Regions from separate parts of the Streptomyces sp. SP18CS02 genome, predicted to be linked through region 1. Evidence: riboswitches for the same ligand, from Rfam matches in the RefSeq annotation. Region 1 holds a riboswitch; each other region holds the start of a gene.
What was found. Region 1 has a riboswitch for cobalamin ahead of PUR26_RS33400 (ribonucleoside-diphosphate reductase subunit alpha). Riboswitches for the same ligand answer to the same signal wherever they lie in the genome.
Positions count from the first base shown of each region.

Region 1 (4,834 bases):
GCTGGAGGCGCTGGTCGGCGACGCACTGGAGGTACTCGCGCATCGACTCGGTGTTCATGCCCGGCAGTCCGTCACCGCACAGGTCCCGGCCGAACTGCAGCTCCGCCTCGACGGCCTCCTTCAGCATGTCGGTCACCTGCCGCCGCAGCTCGTCGTCGAACAGCTCCGGCTCCTCCTTGCGGACGGTGTCCACGACCTCGAAGGCGAAGTTCATGTGCATCGTCTCGTCGCGGAACACCCAGTTGGTGCCGGTCGCCAGGCCGTGCAGCAGACCGCGCGAGCGGAACCAGTACACGTACGCGAAGGCGCCGTAGAAGAACAGCCCCTCGATGCACGCCGCGAAGCAGATCAGGTTCAGCAGGAAGCGGCGGCGGTCGGCCTGGGTCTCCAGACGCTCGATCTTCTCGACCGAGTCCATCCAGCGGAAGCAGAACTGCGCCTTCTCGCGGATCGACGGGATCTCCTCGACGGCGTCGAACGCGGCCGCGCGGTCGTCCGGGTCGGGCAGATAGGTGTCGAGCAGTGTCAGATAGAACTGGACGTGCACGGCCTCCTCGAACAGCTGACGGCTCAGGTACAGCCGTGCCTCGGGGGAGTTGATGTGCTTGTACAGCGTCAGCACCAGGTTGTTGGAGACGATCGAGTCACCGGTGGCGAAGAACGCGACCAGCCGGCCGATCATGTGCTGCTCGCCCGGCGTGAGCTTCGCGAGGTCGGCGACGTCGGAGTGGAGGTCGACCTCCTCCACCGTCCAGGTGTTCTTGATCGCGTCCCGGTAGCGCTCGTAGAAGTCCGGGTAGCGCATGGGGCGCAGGGTGAGCTCGAAGCCCGGGTCGAGAAGGTTCTTGTCACTCATGGTCACTGGCACGCCTCGCAGGACTCGGGGTTCTCAAGGGAGCAGGCGACGGCCTCTTCCGGCGTGGCCTGTACGGGGATCGGGGTCGCGGCCGCCGCGCGGGCGATCCGGGTCGCCGGGCGCGAACGCAGGTAGTACGTCGTCTTCAGGCCCTGCTTCCAGGCGTACGCGTACATCGAGGAGAGCTTGCCGATCGTCGGCGTCTCCAGGAACAGGTTCAGCGACTGCGACTGGTCCAGGAACGGGGTGCGCGCCGCCGCCATGTCGATCAGGCCGCGCTGCGGGATCTCCCACGCCGTGCGGTACAGCTCGCGGACGTCGGCCGGGATCCAGGTGAAGCCCTGTACCGAGCCGCTCGACTCGCGCAGCGCCTCACGGGTCTGCGCGTCCCAGACGCCGAGCTTCTTCAGCTCGGCCACCAGATAGGCGTTGACCTGGAGGAACTCGCCGCTCAGCGTCTCGCGCTTGAAGAGGTTGGAGACCTGCGGCTCGATGCACTCGTACACGCCCGCGATCGAGGCGATCGTCGCGGTCGGCGCGATGGCCAGCAACAGCGAGTTGCGCATGCCGACCGAGGCGACGCGCTCGCGCAGGGCCGCCCAGCGCTCCGGCCAGTTCAGCTCGACGCCGTAGTGGTCCGGGTGCAGGACACCGCGCGCCGCACGGGTCTTCTCCCAGGCCGGGAGCCTGCCGTTGCGCTCCGCGAGATCGCAGGACGCCTCGTACGCCGCGAGCATGATCCGCTCGGCGATGCGCGTCGAGAGGGCGCGTGCCTCGGCCGAGTCGAACGGCAGCCGCAGCTTGAAGAAAACGTCCTGGAGGCCCATGGCGCCCAGACCCACCGGCCGCCAGCGGGAGTTGGACCGGCCGGCCTGCTCGGTCGGGTAGAAGTTGATGTCGACGACCCGGTCGAGGAAGGTGACGGCCGTGCGGACGGTCTCGTCCAGCCGCTCCCAGTCGATCCCGCCGTCGGCGCCCTCCTCGACGAACGCGCCCAGGTTGACCGAGCCCAGGTTGCAGACCGCGGTCTCCCCGTCGTCCGTGACCTCCAGGATCTCGGTGCACAGATTGGACGAGTGGACCGTGTGGCCCGGCTCGGCGGTCTGGTTGGCCGTGCGGTTCGAGGCGTCCTTGAAGGTCATCCAGCCGTTGCCGGTCTGGGCCAGGGTCCGCATCATCCGGCCGTAGAGGTCGCGGGCCGGCATGGTCTTGCGGGCCAGCCCGGCGGCCTCGGCCGCGCGGTACGCGGCGTCGAACTCGTCGCCCCACAGGTCGACCAGCTCGGGTACGTCCGCCGGGGAGAACAGCGACCACTCGGCGTCAGCGTTGACGCGGCGCATGAACTCGTCCGGGACCCAGTGCGCCAGGTTGAGGTTGTGCGTACGCCGCGCGTCCTCGCCCGTGTTGTCGCGCAGCTCCAGGAACTCCTCGATGTCCGCGTGCCAGGTCTCCAGGTAGACCGCCGCCGCGCCCTTGCGCCGCCCGCCCTGGTTCACGGCCGCCACCGAGGCGTCCAGCGTCTTCATGAACGGCACGATGCCGTTGGAGTGGCCGTTGGTGCCCCGGATGAGCGAACCGCGGGCGCGGACGCGGGAGTACGACAGGCCGATGCCGCCCGCGTGCTTCGACAGGCGCGCCACCTGGTGGTAGCGGTCGTAGATCGAGTCCAGCTCGTCCAGCGGCGAGTCCAGCAGGTAGCAGGACGACATCTGTGGGTGGCGCGTGCCGGAGTTGAACAGCGTGGGGGAGGAGGGCAGGTAGTCGAGCCGGCTCATCAGGCCGTACAGCGCCCCGACCTCGTCGAGCGCGCGGACGCTGTCGTCCTCGGCGAGCCCTGCGGCCACCCGCAGCATGAAGTGCTGCGGGGTCTCGATCACCTTGCGGGTGATCGGGTGCCGCAGGAGGTAGCGGCTGTAGAGGGTGCGCAGTCCGAAGTAGCCGAAGCGGTCGTCGGCCGCCGGGTCGATCATCGCGTCCATCCGCTCCGCGTGGACGCGGACGAAACCGGCCGTACGGTCGGCGATCAGGCCCTCCCGGTGACCGACGGCGACCGACGCGGAGAACGACACCGAGCCCTGCCCCGCCGCCTCGGCGGCGATGGTGCGGGTGAGCAGCCGGGCCGCGAGGCGCGAGTACGAGGGGTCCTCGGAGATCAGACCGGCGGCCGCCTCGGTGGCGAGCTCACGCAGCTCGGCCTCGTCCGAACCGGCGTGCCGGCCGCGCAGCGCGGCGGCGGCGACCCGGCCGGGGTCGGTGTCGGGCAGATCGGCGGTGAGGTCGGTCAGGGTCCGCAGCAGGACGGTCCCGGGACCGTCGCCTTCCGCGGCCGTGGTTCCGGCTCCGACGGTCTCCGTGTCCGCGACTGCTGAGGCCGGATCGGCTGGCGCGATGGTCACGTGGGGGCTCTCCCTCGCTCGGCTCGGGGCCGGCGGGCGGGCAGGAGAGCGGGGCACCCGCGCGAACAGGGGGTGCGCACCGCGTCCTCCGGCCCACTCCGCGAGGCCCGGACGTCTGGGCACCCGGGCCGGACGGCTCGGGTGCGCTGCGGCAGGTCTTCGGACTCATAGGTGCGCAAAGGCGCACCTGTACACCGTTGCGGGACAGTTCCGGATTCGCACCGGATTCCCCTGCGACGACAGCGAGGTTGAGCATACATGTGGGGGGCTCCCCATGCCGCACCCCCCACATCTTGTGTGTCGGTCCGGGGTGACGACCCATGGCACATCCGGCCGGAGGAGGCCGGGCGGGGCTTCGGGAGGGCCGGGAGGGCCGGCAGGGGCGCGCCGGCCCGCCGCCCCGTGCGCTCGGTGCGGGCCCGCGCGGGGGCTCCCGGGCGCGGTGGCGGGCCGGACGCGCGGCCTTCCCGGCGTCGCGGCCGACCGTGGGCGGGCCCGGTGTGGCCGGCGCGGCTCCCCGGGGAGGCCGGCGGCTCCTGCACCGGATCCCCCCACGGGCCGCGGGGTCCGTCCGGCAGGAAGCACCCGGGTCGCGATCGGACCGGCCGTGACGGGACCGGCCGCGATCGGACCGGCCATGTGACGGGACCGGCCGTGCGTGCGCCGGCCGTGAGGGAACCCGCCGTGCGCGCCGGCCGTGAGCGGTCGGCCCGCGCCCCGGACGGGCACCGCGTGCCCTCGCGGCCCCGCCGCCCCGCCCGCGCGCCGGCGGCGAGGGCCGGGAGGGGCGGGAGACCGTACGGCCGGGTCAGCCGCCGGCACCCACCCCGTTGTCGGGGGCACCGTCGCCGACCGGCGGAAGGTCCCCCCGCTCGACGGGCCCGGCCGGCGCGGTGTGTTCGGGCAGGACCTCGTCCAGCTCACGGTCGTCCGCCCGGTGCGCCGACCCGGCGGCCGCGCGCAGGACGTCGCGGGAGACGGCGGAGGACTCGGCGGAGATCTGGACGCGCAGGCCGTTCTCGGTCAGGGCGTACTCGTGCGCGGCCCCGGAGGAGCGGTACCACCCCGGACCGTCCTTCTCGCAGGACCGGCTCACGGGCGGGATCGCGGGGCAGCTCCCGTCGTCCACCGTGCCGCGGTCGACGGAGACGGTGATCCGGCCGCCGCCCGTGGCGACATAGGTGCTCTGGAAGCCGTCATCGCCGAGGACGCCCACGGACTGCTTCGCCAACTCGAACCCGTCCGCCTCGATCACGTACACGTGCTCGGTCCTGGTCTGCGCGGCGGCTGCCCGCGCCTCCAGCGTCCCGCGGTCGGGAGCGGAGCCGCCGGCCGTCTCCGTGCCGCACGCGGCGGTCAGGGCGATGAGCGGCAGCAGGAGCAGCGGCAGGGGGCGTGTACGTGTCATGCGTACATCCTTTCGTGTGCGCACCGCGTACACGCCCCCGGGGGCTCAGCAGCAGCGGAAACCCTTCCGCGGATCGGCCTCACGGGCATCCGTGCGGCTGCGTTCGAAGGCGCGCCGCGTCATCACCTCGGCGGCCGGATCGCACGTCCGGGCGTGGGCGACGTACCGCTCGTA
Region 1 is NZ_JAQYXC010000303.1:557,446-562,279, reverse strand. Features, by position in the region: gene PUR26_RS33405 (ribonucleotide-diphosphate reductase subunit beta) at 1-856, opposite strand, end outside; gene PUR26_RS33400 (ribonucleoside-diphosphate reductase subunit alpha) at 859-3,252, opposite strand; cobalamin riboswitch at 3,386-3,549, opposite strand; gene PUR26_RS33395 (hypothetical protein) at 4,061-4,660, opposite strand; gene PUR26_RS33390 (YbdD/YjiX family protein) at 4,706-4,834, opposite strand, start outside.

Region 2 (4,834 bases), on a different contig from region 1:
GCCGAGGAGCGCGATCGAACGGCCCTGCGGCACGGCGAAATCGACGCCGCTCAGTACGGCGGGGCCGTCCTCGTAGGCGTAGCCCGCACCGACGAGTTCCACGACGGGGGGAGGGGGCAGGACAGTCACGGCAGGAGCCTTTCCAGTACGAGAGTCAGGGCGACGAGACCGGCCAGCAGTGCCCCGGCCGCGCCCAGGAACCGCCGGGAGGGCGCCGTCCGGGGCACCAGGACCCGCAGCGTCCCGTCGTAACCGCGCCCGGCCAGCCCGGACTGCAGCCGGGTGGCCCGGTCGAAGGCACGGACGAACGCCGTCGCCCCCAGCCCGGCCAGCGAACGCCAGGTGGCCGCCCTGGTGGTCAGCCCGAGCCGGGCGGCCTGCGCCTGCCGGATCCTCGCCATCGTGTCCAGCAGCAGGAAGCTGATCCGGTACATCACGAGCGCGACGTCCACCACCGGCGCCGGCACACCCGCCCGCACCAGCCGGGGCAGCACATCCGAGACCGGAGTGGTGAACGCGAACAGCAGCACACCCAACGAAGCCGCCGAGGTCCGCAGCAGCAACTGCGCTGCGTGCAGGGGCCCGTCGGGCGCCGGCGTCACGAACCCGCCCGCGCCGCCCACCTGGAACAGCAGGGGGACCGCGCCCGTCACGCAGAAACCGAGCGGGATGCGGAACGCCCGCCACAGCTGCCGGGGCGCCACCCCGGCCGGTCCGAGCAGCACGGCGAGGGTCGCGGCCGCCACCAGCACGGCTCCCGGCCACGGTGGCAGGCAGACCGCGCACAGCGTCAGACCGAAGCCGAGAAACGCCTTCTCGCACGGATGGCGGCGGCGCCAGCGACTGCTGTGCGCCGCCGCGTCGATCGGCAGCACCCCCGGCTACGCGGACGGCCGCGGATCACGGGCGCCGGTCCCGGAGCCGGCCACGGCGGCATCGGCACCGGCCACGCTGTCGGGCCCGCTTCCGGTGCGGGCCCGTGCCTCGCCCTGCCGCCGGCCGCGGCGCAGACCGAAGTAGTAGGCCAGCACCCCCGCCCCGAGCGCGGCCTGGAGCGAGAACAGCGCCGACTCGATCTCGCCCGACGGCGGCTCGTACAGCGGGGTGAACCACGGCTCGTAGTCCGGCTTGTTCTCCGTGATCGCCGTCTCGGCCTGCGCGTCGGCGCCGGTGAACGGTTCTTCCTTGTGGTCGCCCAGGCCCAGCGCGAGCGGAAGCACGGCCAGTGCCACGACGATCAGAAGCAGCAGCGTGTTGATCCTGGCGTTACGGCTCATCAGGCCACGGCCTCCTTCTTCTCGTTCCCGCGGCCGCCCGTGAGCAGTACCCCGAGCCGGGTCAGCTCACCCTTGCTGGACTGGATCAGCAACCGCATCACCAGCACCGTCAGCAGACCCTCGCTGATGGCGAGCGGAATCTGGGTGACGGCGAAGATGCCCCCGAACTTGCCCAGCGCGCCCATGAAGCCGCTGCTCGGGTCGGGGAAGGCGAGCGCCAGCTGCACGCTGGTCACGCAGTACGTGGACAGGTCGGCCACGAACGCGCCGAAGAAGACGGTGACCATGAGCGGCAGGCCGAACCGCCGCAGCAGGCGGTACACGCCGTACCCGGCCCACGGCCCGACGATCGCCATGGAGAAGACGTTGGCGCCGAGCGTGGTCAGGCCGCCGTGCGCCAGCAGCAGTGCTTGGAACAGCAGCGTGATCGTGCCCAGTACCGCCATGATCGGCGGCCGGAACAGGATCGCTCCCAGCCCCGTACCCGTGGGGTGGGAACAGCTTCCGGTCACCGACGGGATCTTGAGTGCGGACAGGACGAAGGTGAAGGCACCGGAGGCGCCCAGCAGCAGGGTGGACTCGGGATTGCTCCTGACCTCCCGGGTCAGGGCGCGTACGCCGTGTACGACGAAGGGAGCGGCGGCGACGCTCCAGGCGGCCGCGTGTATCGGGGGCAGATAGCCCTCGGCGATATGCATGGTTGGGAGACCCTCTCCAGCACCTCGTGGATGGACAACGCGCCCTGGCCGGTCTCCTGGCTGACGGGTCATGCCGCCGCGACTCCGCCTTCCCGGACAACGCGGTCTCCCGCCGTCCAGTGGCTTCCCGAGGGATGGAGCCGGACTTCCCGATCACAGTGGCGAGGGCCGCACCGGTACTTCACCGGTTTCCCGTACACCAAGGCCCTGCGACACTAGTGCGTTGACCAGGTACATCACAACCCGCGCAGGGGCGCGCACTCCGGCGCCACCCCGGTCTGCGCCCACCCCGGAACCCCGGGGCCGGTGACCGAGCCGGCCGCCGACGACGGCCGCCGGCTCGGCGCCGGGCGCCCGGCCCGACCGGTTCACGACACCCCGGCGCAGGGGCCGCCGGCCGGGGCGGGCCGCCGTGGGCGGCCCCCGCCCCCGCTCCCCACGGGACCCGCCACGGGCCGGCGCGGCGCGTGACCACAAGGGCCGTGACCCCAAGGCGGCCCGTGGCCCGCGGCTCCGGCGTACCTCACACCTTGCGGTAGTCGTACGCCTCCGATGCCGCCGTCACCACGGCGTCCAGGTCGGCCCCCGCCGAAGCGGTGACCACGGCCGCGACCGCGCCCTCCACGAACGGCGCGTCCACCAGCCGCGTGCCGTCCGGCAGCTCGTCGCCTTCGGCCAGCAGCGCCTTCACCGTCAGTACGGCGCTGCCCAGATCGACCAGGACCGCGACCCCCGCGCCGCCGTCGACCGACGCCGCCGCCTCCGCGATCAGCTCGGAGCTGGTGCCCAGCCCGCCGTCCGCCGTGCCGCCCGCGGCGGCCACGGGAGCGGTGTCGCCGCCGCCCGCGAGACCCCGTGCCAGCTCCGCGACCGCCGCCGCCACCGCCGCGCTGTGCGACACGAGCACGATGCCCACCCGCGCGTTCATCCCGCCACCGCCGGGCCCTCGGGCGTCGATCCGGCCGCCTGCGCGAGCGTCGCGATCAGCAGGGCGGACGACGTCGCGCCCGGATCCTGGTGCCCGATGCTGCGCTCGCCCAGATAGCTGGCCCTGCCCTTGCGCGCCTGCATCGGCACCGTCGCGAGCGCGCCTTCCTCGGCCGCCCGCGCGGCGGCCTCGAACGACTCGTCGAGCGCCGCCACAGCCGGTTCCAGCGCGTCCAGCATCGTCTTGTCGCCGGCCGCCGCCCCGCCCAGCTGCGCCACCGCGGCCACACCCGCGCGCAGCCCCTCGGCCAGCTGCCCCGGCGTCACCTCCGCCGCCTCGCCCAGCGCCTTGCCGGTGCGCCGCAGCAGAGTCCCGTACAGCGGGCCCGAGGCTCCTCCCACGGTCGAGATCAACTGCCGCCCGGCCAGGACCAGCAGCGCCCCGGGAGTCCGCGGCGGGTCCTTCTCCAGGGCCTCCGTCACGGCCGCGAAGCCGCGACGCATGTTGGTCCCGTGGTCGGCGTCCCCGATCGCCGAGTCCAGTTCGGTGAGCCGGTCCGCCTCACGGTCCACGGCGGCGGCGGCGATCGTCAGCCAGCGTCGGAAGAAGTCCGTGTCCAGCGCGGTGCTCCCCATGTCAGCAGCCCCACCGAAGGGCGGCCGTGCGCACCGGCGCGTCCCACAGCCGCAGCAGTTCCTCGTCGACCTGGCAGAGGGTCACCGAGCAGCCCGCCATGTCGAGCGAGGTCACGTAGTTCCCGACGAGGGTCCGGGCCACCGGAACGCCCCGCTCACCCAGCACCCGCTGCACCTCGGCGTTGAACCCGTACAGCTCCAGCAACGGCGTCGCCCCCATCCCGTTGACGAGCGCCAGCACCGGGGCGTCGGGCCGCAAATCCTCCAGTACGGCGTCCACGGCGAAGTCGGCGATCTCCCGGGAGGTCATCATCGCGCGCCGCTCGCGTCCTGGCTCGCCGTGGATTCCGATGCCCAGTTCGAGCTCCCCGGAAGGGAGGTCGAAGGTGGGGGTGCCCTTCGCGGGCGTCGTGACCGCGCTCAGCGCCACGCCGAAACTGCGCGAACTCGCGTTCACCTGCCGGCCGATGGCCTCCACCCGCTCCAGCGGCGCGCCCTCCTCGGCGGCGGCGCCCGCGATCTTCTCCACGAACAGCGTGGCTCCGGTGCCGCGCCGGCCGGCCGTGTACAGACTGTCCGAGACGGCCACGTCGTCGTCGACCAGGACCTTTGCCACCTGGACGCCCTCGTCCTCGGCGAGCTCGGCCGCCATGTCGAAGTTCAGCACGTCGCCGGTGTAGTTCTTCACCACGAACAGCACCCCCTCGCCGCTGTCCACGGCGGCGGCGGCCCGCGCCATCTGGTCGGGCACCGGGCTCGTGAACACCTCGCCCGGGCAGGCCGCCGAGAGCATGCCGGGACCGACGAAGCCGGCGTGCAGCGGCTCGTGTCCGGAACCGCCCCCGGAGATCAGGGCCACCTTCCCCGCCACGGGAGCGTCACGCCGTACGACGATCCGGCTCTCCACGTCCACGTTCAGCTCGGGATGCGCGGCGGCGATGCCCCTCAGGGCGTCCTCGACGACTGTCTCCGGCACATTGATGAGCATCCGCATCGCTATCTCCCAGCAGGAATGTCAGGTGCGACCCTGAGTGGCGTCTGTGCAGGTCAAGCAGCGTTTCGTCCATGCATGCGTGTGTTCCCCTACATCATCGCGAGAGCCACGGGACGCGACAACCCTTCCTCTGCGTGCCCACCGCTTCGCCGCGCGTGACCCCCGCACCGGGAGCGGAATTCCGCCGGCGGTCCGCGTGTTTCTGCCCGCATCCGCCGATGATGAAATCACGGCGATCGCTCGTCACATTAATGAACCATATTTTCCTGGTGAATCCGTCCTCCGGGTGTCTATGGCCGGAA
Region 2 is NZ_JAQYXC010000288.1:413,229-418,062, forward strand. Features, by position in the region: gene PUR26_RS20280 (energy-coupling factor ABC transporter ATP-binding protein) at 1-120, opposite strand, end outside; gene cbiQ (cobalt ECF transporter T component CbiQ) at 126-875, opposite strand; gene PUR26_RS20290 (energy-coupling factor ABC transporter substrate-binding protein) at 882-1,277, opposite strand; gene PUR26_RS20295 (energy-coupling factor ABC transporter permease) at 1,277-1,975, opposite strand; cobalamin riboswitch at 2,005-2,194, opposite strand; gene PUR26_RS20300 (PTS-dependent dihydroxyacetone kinase phosphotransferase subunit DhaM) at 2,499-2,903, opposite strand; gene dhaL (dihydroxyacetone kinase subunit DhaL) at 2,900-3,538, opposite strand; gene dhaK (dihydroxyacetone kinase subunit DhaK) at 3,540-4,532, opposite strand.
Region 2: it holds a riboswitch for cobalamin, as region 1 does, so the genes downstream of both, PUR26_RS20295 (energy-coupling factor ABC transporter permease) here and PUR26_RS33400 (ribonucleoside-diphosphate reductase subunit alpha) in region 1, are expected to answer to the same signal.

Region 3 (4,834 bases), on a different contig from region 1:
GTGACGCCCGGGACGACCTCGGTCGGGTACCGGTGGGCCAGCCGCTTGTGCATGTGCTGGTACGAGCCGTAGAAGAGCGGGTCGCCCTCGGCGAGCACCGCCACCGTGCGGCCCGCGTCCAGGTGTGCCGCGAGGCGGGCCGAGGCCTCCTCGTAGAAGTCGTTCAGCGCGCCCCGGTACCCGCCGGGGTGGTCGGTGGTCTCCACCGTCAGCGGGTACATCAGGCGCTCTTCGATGTGGTCCTCGCGGATGTGCGCGGCCGCGATCGAACGGGCGATCGAACGACCGTGGCGGGCGCTGTGGTACGCCACCACGTCCGCCGCCGCGATGACCTCCACGGCCCGCACCGTCATCAGCGACGGGTCGCCGGGGCCCAGCCCGACGCCGTACAGCTTCCCGCTCATTCCGCCTCACTCGCTATCGCGTTGATCGCGGCCGCGGCCATGGCGCTGCCGCCACGCCGTCCGCGCACCACCAGGTGTTCCAGGCCCGAGGGGTGGCCGGCCAGCGCGTCCTTGGACTCGGCGGCGCCGATGAAGCCGACCGGGATGCCTATGACGGCGGCCGGGCGCGGCGCGCCCGCCTCGATCATCTCCAGGAGGCGGAAGAGCGCGGTGGGCGCGTTGCCGATGGCGACGACCGCTCCTTCGAGCCGGTGCCGCCACAGCTCCATCGCGGCGGCGCTGCGCGTGGTGCCCAGCTCGGCGGCAAGGGACGGCACCGACGGGTCGGAGAGGGTGCAGATCACGTCGTTGCCGGCGGGGAGCCGCTTGCGCGTGACACCGCTGGCGACCATCTGCGCGTCGCACAGGATCGGCGCGCCGGCCCGCAGCGCCTCGCGGGCGCGGGCCACCACCCGCGGGGTGTAGGCGAGGTCGCGGACGAGGTCGACCATGCCGCACGCGTGGATCATCCGCACGGCGACCTGGCTGACGTCGGCGGGCAGGCCCGCGAGATCCGCCTCGGCGCGGATCGTGGCAAAGGACTGGCGGTAGATCTCCGCGCCGTCCTTCTCGTAGTCGAACACTCTGCTCTCGCTCATCTCGTGGTGGTACGGGCTGCCGCCACCGTGGCGGCCAGTCCTGCCCGGGTCATGGGTACGGGTCGTGCGGCCGCGCCGTCCCGGACGGTCACCTCGTACACGCCGTCACCGGTCGCGACGACGTCGACCCACGCGCCCTGCGGGTGGCCGCAGCGCCGTTCGCAGCCGGACCAGTGGACGGGCAGGCCGCCCGTGCCGGGGGTGGCGTCGGCGCGCACGTCCGACAGGGACTTGGCGCAGCCGGGCCGCCCGGTGCAGGCGCCGGTGCCCAGCCAGGGCGAGTCGGGGGAGGTGATCAGACCGGCCGCGTCGAGGGCGGCGAGCCGTTCCGTGGCGGCCCGCCGGTCCGCGAACCCGGTCACGACCAGGCCGCGCCAGGGCGTGACGCGGACCTCGTCGGCCGGCAGCAGGGCGCGCATCTGCGCGCTCGTCACCCGGCCGAGCGGCGCCACGACCGACACGGCGGCCGGGGGTGCCACGGGGCCGGGGGCGGGCGTGCCGGGCGGCGTGACGACCCCCGGGAGCGGGCGCGGCCCGGGCGCGGCCGTCCCTCCCGGGGCCGGGCCGTCGCCGGCTCGCGCGGGAGCCGCGGCGGCGGCGTCGACGGGTGAGAACGCGAGGCCCGCCTCCGCCAGGTGCGCCGCCACGTCCACGGACCGTCCCGGGGGCAGCTCGCGCACCCGCCAGGCGCCCGTGCCCGCCGCGCGGGCGGCGGCCAGGAAGGCGCGGGCCGCGGCGAGCGCGGCGCGCGGGGCGTCGTCGGCCGGCACCCGGCACACCTCCCGCACGCCGACCCGTACGCGTGCGGAACCGGCGTCCGGTTCTGCGATCAAGGTCACATCGGCGCCGAGCCCCGCCACGTCCCCGCGTCCGTCGTCCAGGGCGAACAGGAAGCGGCCCGAGAGGGCGGCCGACCACGGGGCGGCACAGAGCAGGGCGTCCAGCTCGCGCACCCACAACTGCACGTCGGCGCGGCCCAGTCCGTCCAGCCCGGCCAGCGGGGACGCGACCACGTTGCGCACCCGCTCATGCGTTTCGGAGGGCAGCAGCCCGGCGTCCCGCAGCAGCTCGGCCAGGGCCGACCCGCAGTCGTCGCCGAGGCCGCGCAGCTCGACGTTGCCGCGTGAGGTGATGCTGAGGTGCCCGTCCCCCAGCGAGTCCGCCGCCAGTGCCAGCGCACGTACCTGATGGGACGTCAGAAGGCCGCCCGGCAGGCGCAGTCGGGCCAACCGGCCGTCGTCGGCCTGGTGCAGCCGCAGCGCGCCGGGGCAGGCGTCGCCACGGTCCCGTATGGGAGCTTCGACCCGTTTCGGCGTTGATGGTCGGGTGGGCGGCATGGCGGCGAGCATACCCACGACCTTCCAGGTGACCGCCCGCCCGATCAAGCCGAACCTCTACTATGCAGACGGCACAGGGTCCCAGGGCCCTAGGGAGGAAGCCCGGTGGGAATCCGGCGCGGTCCCGCCACTGTGAACCGGCCCCGAGCCGGTGAGTCAGGAACTCCCGCCGTCCTACGACCACCCGGGGCGCGGACACCCCGAGGAAGGCCTGCGCACGCGATGATCCTGCTGCTGTCGCACTCCGACACCGACCTGCTGAGCGCTCGCGCCGCCGGCGGTCCGGTGGAGTACCGGTTCGCCAACCCCTCCCGGCTCCCCGTCGACGAGCTGCCCGCCCTGCTGGACGGCACCGACCTGGTCGTCGTACGCCTCCTCGGCGGCGTCCGCGCCTGGCAGGAGGGGCTCGACGCACTGCTGGCGGGGGACCGTCCCGTGGTGGTGCTGAGCGGGGAACAGGCCCCCGACGCCCAGCTGATGGAGGCCTCCACCGTCCCCATCGGCATCGCCGCCGAGGCGCACGCCTACCTCGCCCACGGCGGCCCGGACAACCTGGAACAGCTCGGCCGTTTCCTCTCCGACACGGTGCTGCTCACGGGCCACGGCTTCGAGCCGCCGAGCCCCGCGCCCACCTGGGGCCCCCTGGAGCGCACCCCGCGCCGCACGGACGGCCCGGTCGTCGCGGTGCTCTACTACCGCGCCCACCACATGAGCGGGAACACCGCGTTCATCGGCGCCCTGTGCGACGCCGTGGAGGACGCGGGCGCCCAGGCCCTGCCGCTGTACGTGGCGTCCCTGCGCGCCCCCGAGCCCGAGCTGCTCGACCGGCTGCGCGGCGCCGACGCGATCGTCACCACCGTCCTCGCGGCGGGCGGCACCAAGCCCGCCGCGGCCCAGGCGGGCGGCGACGAGGAGGCCTGGGACGCGGGCGCGCTCGCCGCCCTGGACGTCCCCGTCCTCCAGGCGCTCTGCCTGACCGGCCCGCGCTCCGCCTGGGAGGAGAGCGACGAGGGGCTGTCGCCGCTGGACGCGGCCAGCCAGGTCGCCGTGCCCGAGTTCGACGGCCGGCTCATCACCGTTCCGTTCTCCTTCAAGGAGATCGACGAGGACGGCCTGCCCGCGTACGTCGCCGACACCGAGCGCGCCGCCCGCGTCGCCGGGATCGCCGTGCGCCACGCCCGGCTGCGCCACATCCCGAACGAGCACAAGCGCCTCGCGCTGGTCCTCTCCGCGTACCCGACCAAGCACTCCCGGATCGGCAACGCGGTCGGCCTGGACACCCCCGCCTCCGCCGTCGCCCTGCTGCGCAGGCTCCGCGAGGAGGGGTACGACTTCGGTCCCGAGGAGGACATCCCCGGCCTGGTCTCCGGCGACGGCGACGAGCTGATCTACGCCCTCATCGAGGCCGGCGGCCACGACCAGGACTGGCTCACCGAGGAGCAGCTCGCCCGCAACCCCGTCCGGATCCCCGCCGCCGACTACAAGCGCTGGTACGCGACCCTGCCGCAGGAGCTCCGCGCGGCCGTCGAGGAGCACTGGGGCCCGCCGCCCGGCGAGATGTTCCTGGGCCGCTCCCGCAATCCGGAGGGCGACATCGTGCTCGCCGCCCTGCGCCGCGGGAACCTGCTGGTCCTCATCCAGCCGCCGCGCGGCTTCGGCGAGAACCCGATCGCGATCTACCACGACCCCGATCTGCCGCCCTCGCACCACTACCTGGCGGCCTACCGCTGGATCTCGGCCTCCGCGGACGACGGCGGCTTCGGCGCCGACGCGATGGTCCACCTCGGCAAGCACGGCAACCTGGAGTGGCTGCCCGGCAAGAACGCCGGCCTGTCCGCCGCCTGCGGCCCCGACGCCGCGCTCGGCGACCTCCCGCTGGTCTACCCGTTCCTCGTCAACGACCCCGGCGAGGGCACGCAGGCCAAGCGCCGCGTCCACGCCACCCTGGTCGACCACCTGGTCCCGCCGATGGCCCGCGCCGACTCCTACGGCGACATCGCGCGCCTGGAGCAGCTGCTCGACGAGTACGCGCAGATCTCCTCCATGGACCCCTCGAAGCTGCCCGCGATCCGCGCCCAGATCTGGACGCTGATCCAGGCCGCCAAGCTCGACCACGACCTGGGTCTGGCGGACCGGCCGGACGACGACGGCTTCGACGACTTCCTGCTGCACGTCGACGGCTGGCTGTGCGAGGTCAAGGACGCCCAGATCCGCGACGGCCTGCATGTCCTGGGCGGGGCGCCCACCGGCCCCGAGCGGGTCAACCTGGTGCTGTCGATCCTGCGCGCCCGCCAGATCTGGGGCGGTACGCAGGCCCTGCCCGGACTGCGCGAGGCCCTCGGGCTGGACGAGTCGGCCGCCACCCGCACGGGCGCGGACGAGGCGGAGGAGAAGGCCCGGACGCTGGTCCAGGCGATGGAGGACGCCGACTGGGATCCGGCCGCCGTCGGTACGG
Region 3 is NZ_JAQYXC010000277.1:102,602-107,435, reverse strand. Features, by position in the region: gene PUR26_RS14185 (precorrin-2 C(20)-methyltransferase) at 1-404, opposite strand, end outside; gene PUR26_RS14180 (precorrin-8X methylmutase) at 401-1,042, opposite strand; gene PUR26_RS14175 (cobalamin biosynthesis protein CobG) at 1,039-2,379, opposite strand; cobalamin riboswitch at 2,437-2,565, shown strand; gene cobN (cobaltochelatase subunit CobN) at 2,602-4,834, shown strand, end outside.
Region 3: it holds a riboswitch for cobalamin, as region 1 does, so the genes downstream of both, cobN (cobaltochelatase subunit CobN) here and PUR26_RS33400 (ribonucleoside-diphosphate reductase subunit alpha) in region 1, are expected to answer to the same signal.

Region 4 (4,834 bases), on a different contig from region 1:
TGCGGCAGCATCAGCCCGACGAACCCGATCGGTCCGGCCGCCGCGACCAGGACGCCCGTGACCAGCGACAGCAGGACGAACATCCGGGCACGGAAGCGGGCCACATCCAGTCCCATGGTCGTGGCGGCCTCCTCGCCCGCCAGCAGCAGGTTCAGCGAACGGGCCTGCAGGAGCAGGACGCCGACGCCGACCACCAGGGCTGCGGCGGGAAGCCACAACGTCCCCCACTGGACGCCCCCGAGACCACCGAGCGTCCAGGCGAGCACCTCACGCGCCTGATTGCCCCGGTCGGCCGTCAGCAGCAGCAGGTCCATCACCGCCGTGAGCACCGCCGCGACCGCCACCCCCGACAAGACCAGCCGGATCGATGTGATCCGCCCGCCGGCCCGAGCCGTGGTGTACACCAGCAGCAGGGTGAGGAGGGCGCCGGTGAACGCGGACGCCGACAGGGAGACGGCACCGAACAGGGTGACCCCGGAGACGATGACGGCGACCGCTCCCAGCGACGCTCCCGAGGACACCCCGAGCAGATAGGGCTCGGCGAGCGGGTTGCGGACGAGTGCCTGCATGGCCGCGCCCACGACGGCCAGCCCGGCACCGGTCACCGCTCCCAGCAGCACCCGCGGCGCCCGCACATCGAGCACGATCGTCTCGCGCGCCCGGGTCCAGCCCGGTTCCGTCGAGTCGGCGCCCAGGGCGTGGCTCACGATGCCCCAGACCTCTCCGGGCGGCACATGGACCGAACCGATGCCCAGGCCCGCCGTGACGGAGACGATCAGCAGCGCACCGAGGAGCAGCAGGGCCAGGGGGAAGGCGGCTCCCCTGCCCGGCCGGTCCCGGGGAGGGACGGCCGGCGAGGCCGGCGAGGACGCCGAGGCCGGTGAGGCCGGTGGTGCGAGACGCCCTTCCTGCCCGGTCCGCGCGGAGGCGGTCACCTGAACCGGCCGGGGTGCAGCTGACGGGCGAGGTCCTCGACGGCGTACGGGGGCCGGACACCGACGAGGGTGGCGGTCAGCGGCAGCACCACGAACCGCTTGTTCTTCACAGCGGGGACGTCGGCGAGGGCGGGCTGGGAGAGCAGGAACCTCTTCTTCCGCTCCACGCTGCCGGCGCCGGCGTAGTCGTAGATCGCGATGACCTCGGGCCTGCGCTCGACGACCTGCTCCCACGAGGCGTCGCCGAAGACCTCGTCCAGGTCGGCGAAGACATTGCGCCCGCCGGCCAGTCGGATGATCTCGGTGCCCAGGCTCCTGCCGCCGGCCGTGAAGGGGGCCTTGTCGCCGCTGTCGTACACGAACACGGAGACGGGCGGCTCGCCCTTGACCGCCGCGCTGCTCTTCCCGATGCGTCCCCGCAACTCGGCGACCAGCTTCTCCGCACGCTCCCGCACGCCGAAGACCTGGCCGATCGTACGGATCTCCTCGTAGGTGTCCCGCATGGACACCTGCTTCTTCCCGCAGTACTCGCGGTTGAGGTAGGTGTCGATGCCCGCGTCCGCGAACGCCTTGCGCGAGCGGCCCTCGTTCTGGGCGAAGGCGCTGCCGTAACCGCCGTAGACGAGGTCCGGTTCGGCTTCCAGGACGGCCTCGAAGGAGGGTTCCTTCTCCGCCAGTTGCGGTACGGCCTTGAAGTCCTCCTCCCACTGGGGCAGGACCGCGGAGTCGGGGAAGGCGGTGCCGACCATCCTGTCCTTCAGACCCAGGGCCAGCAGGAGCTCGGCCGGGTGCTGGTGGATGGTGACCACCCGGGAAGGCGGTTCGTCGTACGTCGTGCGCGTTCCGCAGTTGTCGATGGTGACCGGGAATCCCGGAGCGGAGCGGGAGGCCCCGGCGCCGCGCCGGTCATCGCGCCCGTCCGGGCTGCCGCATCCGGCCAGCAGGGTCGCGGACAGCGCGATCGCGAGTCCCGTACGGCGCATGACGCCGCGCCGCCTCGTGGGCAGGGGAGAAGTAAGGCATGGGGTGCCGTGGTACACGTAAAGCCTCCTGCGGAGTCCGCGCTCCTTGGAACGGGCCCGCGACAGGCCAGTGTCCTGACTCCCGGATCGTCGTTCGTCCTCCTGCCTTCCCACGCCGCGCGCAGTGGCTTCTCGAAGGGACGCACTCCCCGGTCACAGTGGCGGGACCGTGCCGGAATCGCACCGGCTTCCTGTCTCCCGTCGCGGTGGTGACCAGGTGATATTACGATCCCTTGAGCGAGAGGCAAAAGGGCGTGCGGCGCAACCCCGCGCGCCCCGACATTCCGTCAGCCCTGGCGTCCGCCTCGACGTACCGCCGCGGAACGGCCGGGCCCAGCCCGGGCAGTCCGAAACGGGCCGTCAGTTCCGCGCCGACCGGCATCCGGGTGTCGGTGGAACCGATCAGCCCGTTCAGTGCCGGCGTACGGCCGAGCTCGGCGTGGACCGCCTCCGTGTCGAAGGTGTCGATCACCACCACGTCGAGGGGATCGGCCGGGAGCCGTTCGAGTTCATGGGCGTAGCAGGAAGGATCACAGGCCAGCAGCCGCAGGCGTTCCCCGAGTGACCGCGCACCTGGATGACGGAGGCGCCCGCCGAACGGCCCCCCGCGGCCGGGAACGCACACGTCCGGGCCACCGCCGCGCGGGTCAGCCGGCAGCAGGGTCCGGCACGAGGTGCTCCCCGCCACGGGACGTCCCGCGCGCGAAGGCCGCGTCGGCCGCCGCCGGGCCGAGCAGGGACCGGCAGGCCGACCACACCCGATCGACGTCGTGCCGTTCGGCGTCCGGCAGCGGCGCGCCGACCGAGACGCGGGCCGCGTGCGCGGCGCCCAGCAGTCCGGCGGCCCGCTCCCCGGCACCGCCGGCCGCCGCCGCGCCCGCCAGGCCCTCCCACGCCAGCGCGAGCGCCCGTACGTCACCCAGCTCGCGCGCCACCGCCAGCCCCTCGGTGTGCAGCTCGCGGGCACGGGACGGCTCGCCCCTCAGCTCGGCCGTGAAACCGAGCTCGGCGAGGGCAAGGGCCGTACCCGGCCCGTATCCCGTGGCACGGAACCAGGCCAGGACGCTGTCCATATGGGCCTCCGCCTCATCGAGATCCCCCGTGCGCCGCGCGATCATTCCCAAGCCGATCCGGGCATCGGCCTCTCCGGCGGCATGGCTCTGCTCCCGCGTCAGCTTCCAGGCACGGGCGTGCAGCTCCCGGGCCGCCGAGCGGTCGCCCGTGAGGAAGGCGAGCCGCCCCAGCGCACACAGTCGCTTGGCTGCCTCCGTCCACCACCCGAACTCCTCGGCGAGGGCGAGCCCTTCCTCGTGCAGCCGGACCGCCCTCGGATGGTCGCCGGCGATCTCGTGCAGCTTCGCCCGCGGGAACACCGTCTGCGACAGGCCCCAACGGTCTCCCAGCGTGCCGAACAGCCGGGCGCTGCGTTCGGCGTCGCGGCGCACTCCGTCGAGGTCGCCGTGCGCCAGGGCATGCCGGGCCCGCACGCTCAGGGAGGCCGCCGTTCCCCAGGTGTGGCCGAGCTCTTCACAGGCGGTCAGGGCCCGTTCGGTGAGCTCCTCGCCCGTGGCCACTTCTCCCGCGCCCATCTGGGAGGAGGCCAGGAACCACAGCGCGGTGGCCCTCGCCCACGGGTCGTGCGCCGACACCTGCGGCGCGTCGAGGGCGTCGACCGCACCCCGGATCTCCGCCTCACCGGTGGCCGGCGAGGCGCCTTCGCCCAGGGCGAGGCCCGTCCGCCACGCGGCCGCCGACGCGACGGCGGCGGCCCGCTCCGGCTCTTCTCCCGGCCGGCCCGGGATACCGCGTTCCGCGGTGAGGCACGCGTCGAGGAGCCTCCCCGCCACGGCCGGCCTGCCCCGAAGCAGCCAGTACCAGGTCAGCGCGCGGGCAGCCCGCAGCGCCTCCACCACCGCCCCTCGTGACAGCGCCTCCTCGACCGCCGGGCGAAGGTCGGCCTCGGCCGCGTCCAGCCGTGTCAGCCACTGCCGTTGTCGGGGGCCGCGCAGGAGCGGCTCCGCCCGCAGCGCCAACTCCCGGTGATACGCGCCGTGCCGGGCCCGTGCGTCCGCTTCCTCCCCGGCCTCCCGCAGCCGCTCCACGGCGTAGTACCTGACGGACTCCAGCAGCCGGTACCGCGTCCCGTCCGGACGGTCGACCAGGACGACGAGGGACCGGTCCGCCAGTCGGGCCAGCACCTCCGGAACATCGGTGGGCGTCATGTCCGGGCCCGAGCAGACGGCGCGGGCGGCCGCCGTCGAGGCGTCTCCCGCGTGCACGGACAGCCGGCGCAGCACCGCCTCCTCGGCGGGGTCGAGAAGCGCCCAGCTCCAGTCGATCACCGCACGCAGGGTCCGCTGGCGTTCGGGTACCCCGCGCAGTCCCCGTGAGAGCAGGGCGAACCGGTCGTCCAGCCCCGCCAGCAGACCGTGCACCCCCAGGGCCCGGGCCCGGGCGGCCGCCAGCTCCAGGGCGAGGGGCAGACCGTCCAGCCGGGCACACAGGGCGGCGACGGCCGCCGCGGCCTCGGGCGGGGCGAGTGCGGCGGCCGGCAGCCCGGAACGCAGGGTGAACAACGCGACGGCATCGGCCGGCGCCAGCGGCCCCAGCTGGTGCACCGCCTCCCCGGCCAGCCCGAGCGGCTCCTGACCGGTCGCGAGGACCGACAGCCCGGGCGCCCCGGGCAGGACCGCCGCGAGCAGTCCGGCGACCGCGTCGGTGAGGTGCTCGCAGTTGTCGAGCAGCAGCAGGATCCGCCGCTCGCGCAGGGCGCCCGCCAGCAGCTCCACCGCGGACGCCTGCTCCCGGTCCGCCCCGGTGGCGGGCTGGCGTACACCCAGGATCCCGAGCACGGTCCCGGCCACGGCCTCGCAGGAC
Region 4 is NZ_JAQYXC010000256.1:5,933-10,766, forward strand. Features, by position in the region: gene PUR26_RS05300 (FecCD family ABC transporter permease) at 1-935, opposite strand, end outside; gene PUR26_RS05305 (ABC transporter substrate-binding protein) at 932-1,918, opposite strand; cobalamin riboswitch at 2,006-2,186, opposite strand; gene PUR26_RS05310 (hypothetical protein) at 2,181-2,582, opposite strand; gene PUR26_RS05315 (AfsR/SARP family transcriptional regulator) at 2,605-4,834, opposite strand, start outside.
Region 4: it holds a riboswitch for cobalamin, as region 1 does, so the genes downstream of both, PUR26_RS05305 (ABC transporter substrate-binding protein) here and PUR26_RS33400 (ribonucleoside-diphosphate reductase subunit alpha) in region 1, are expected to answer to the same signal.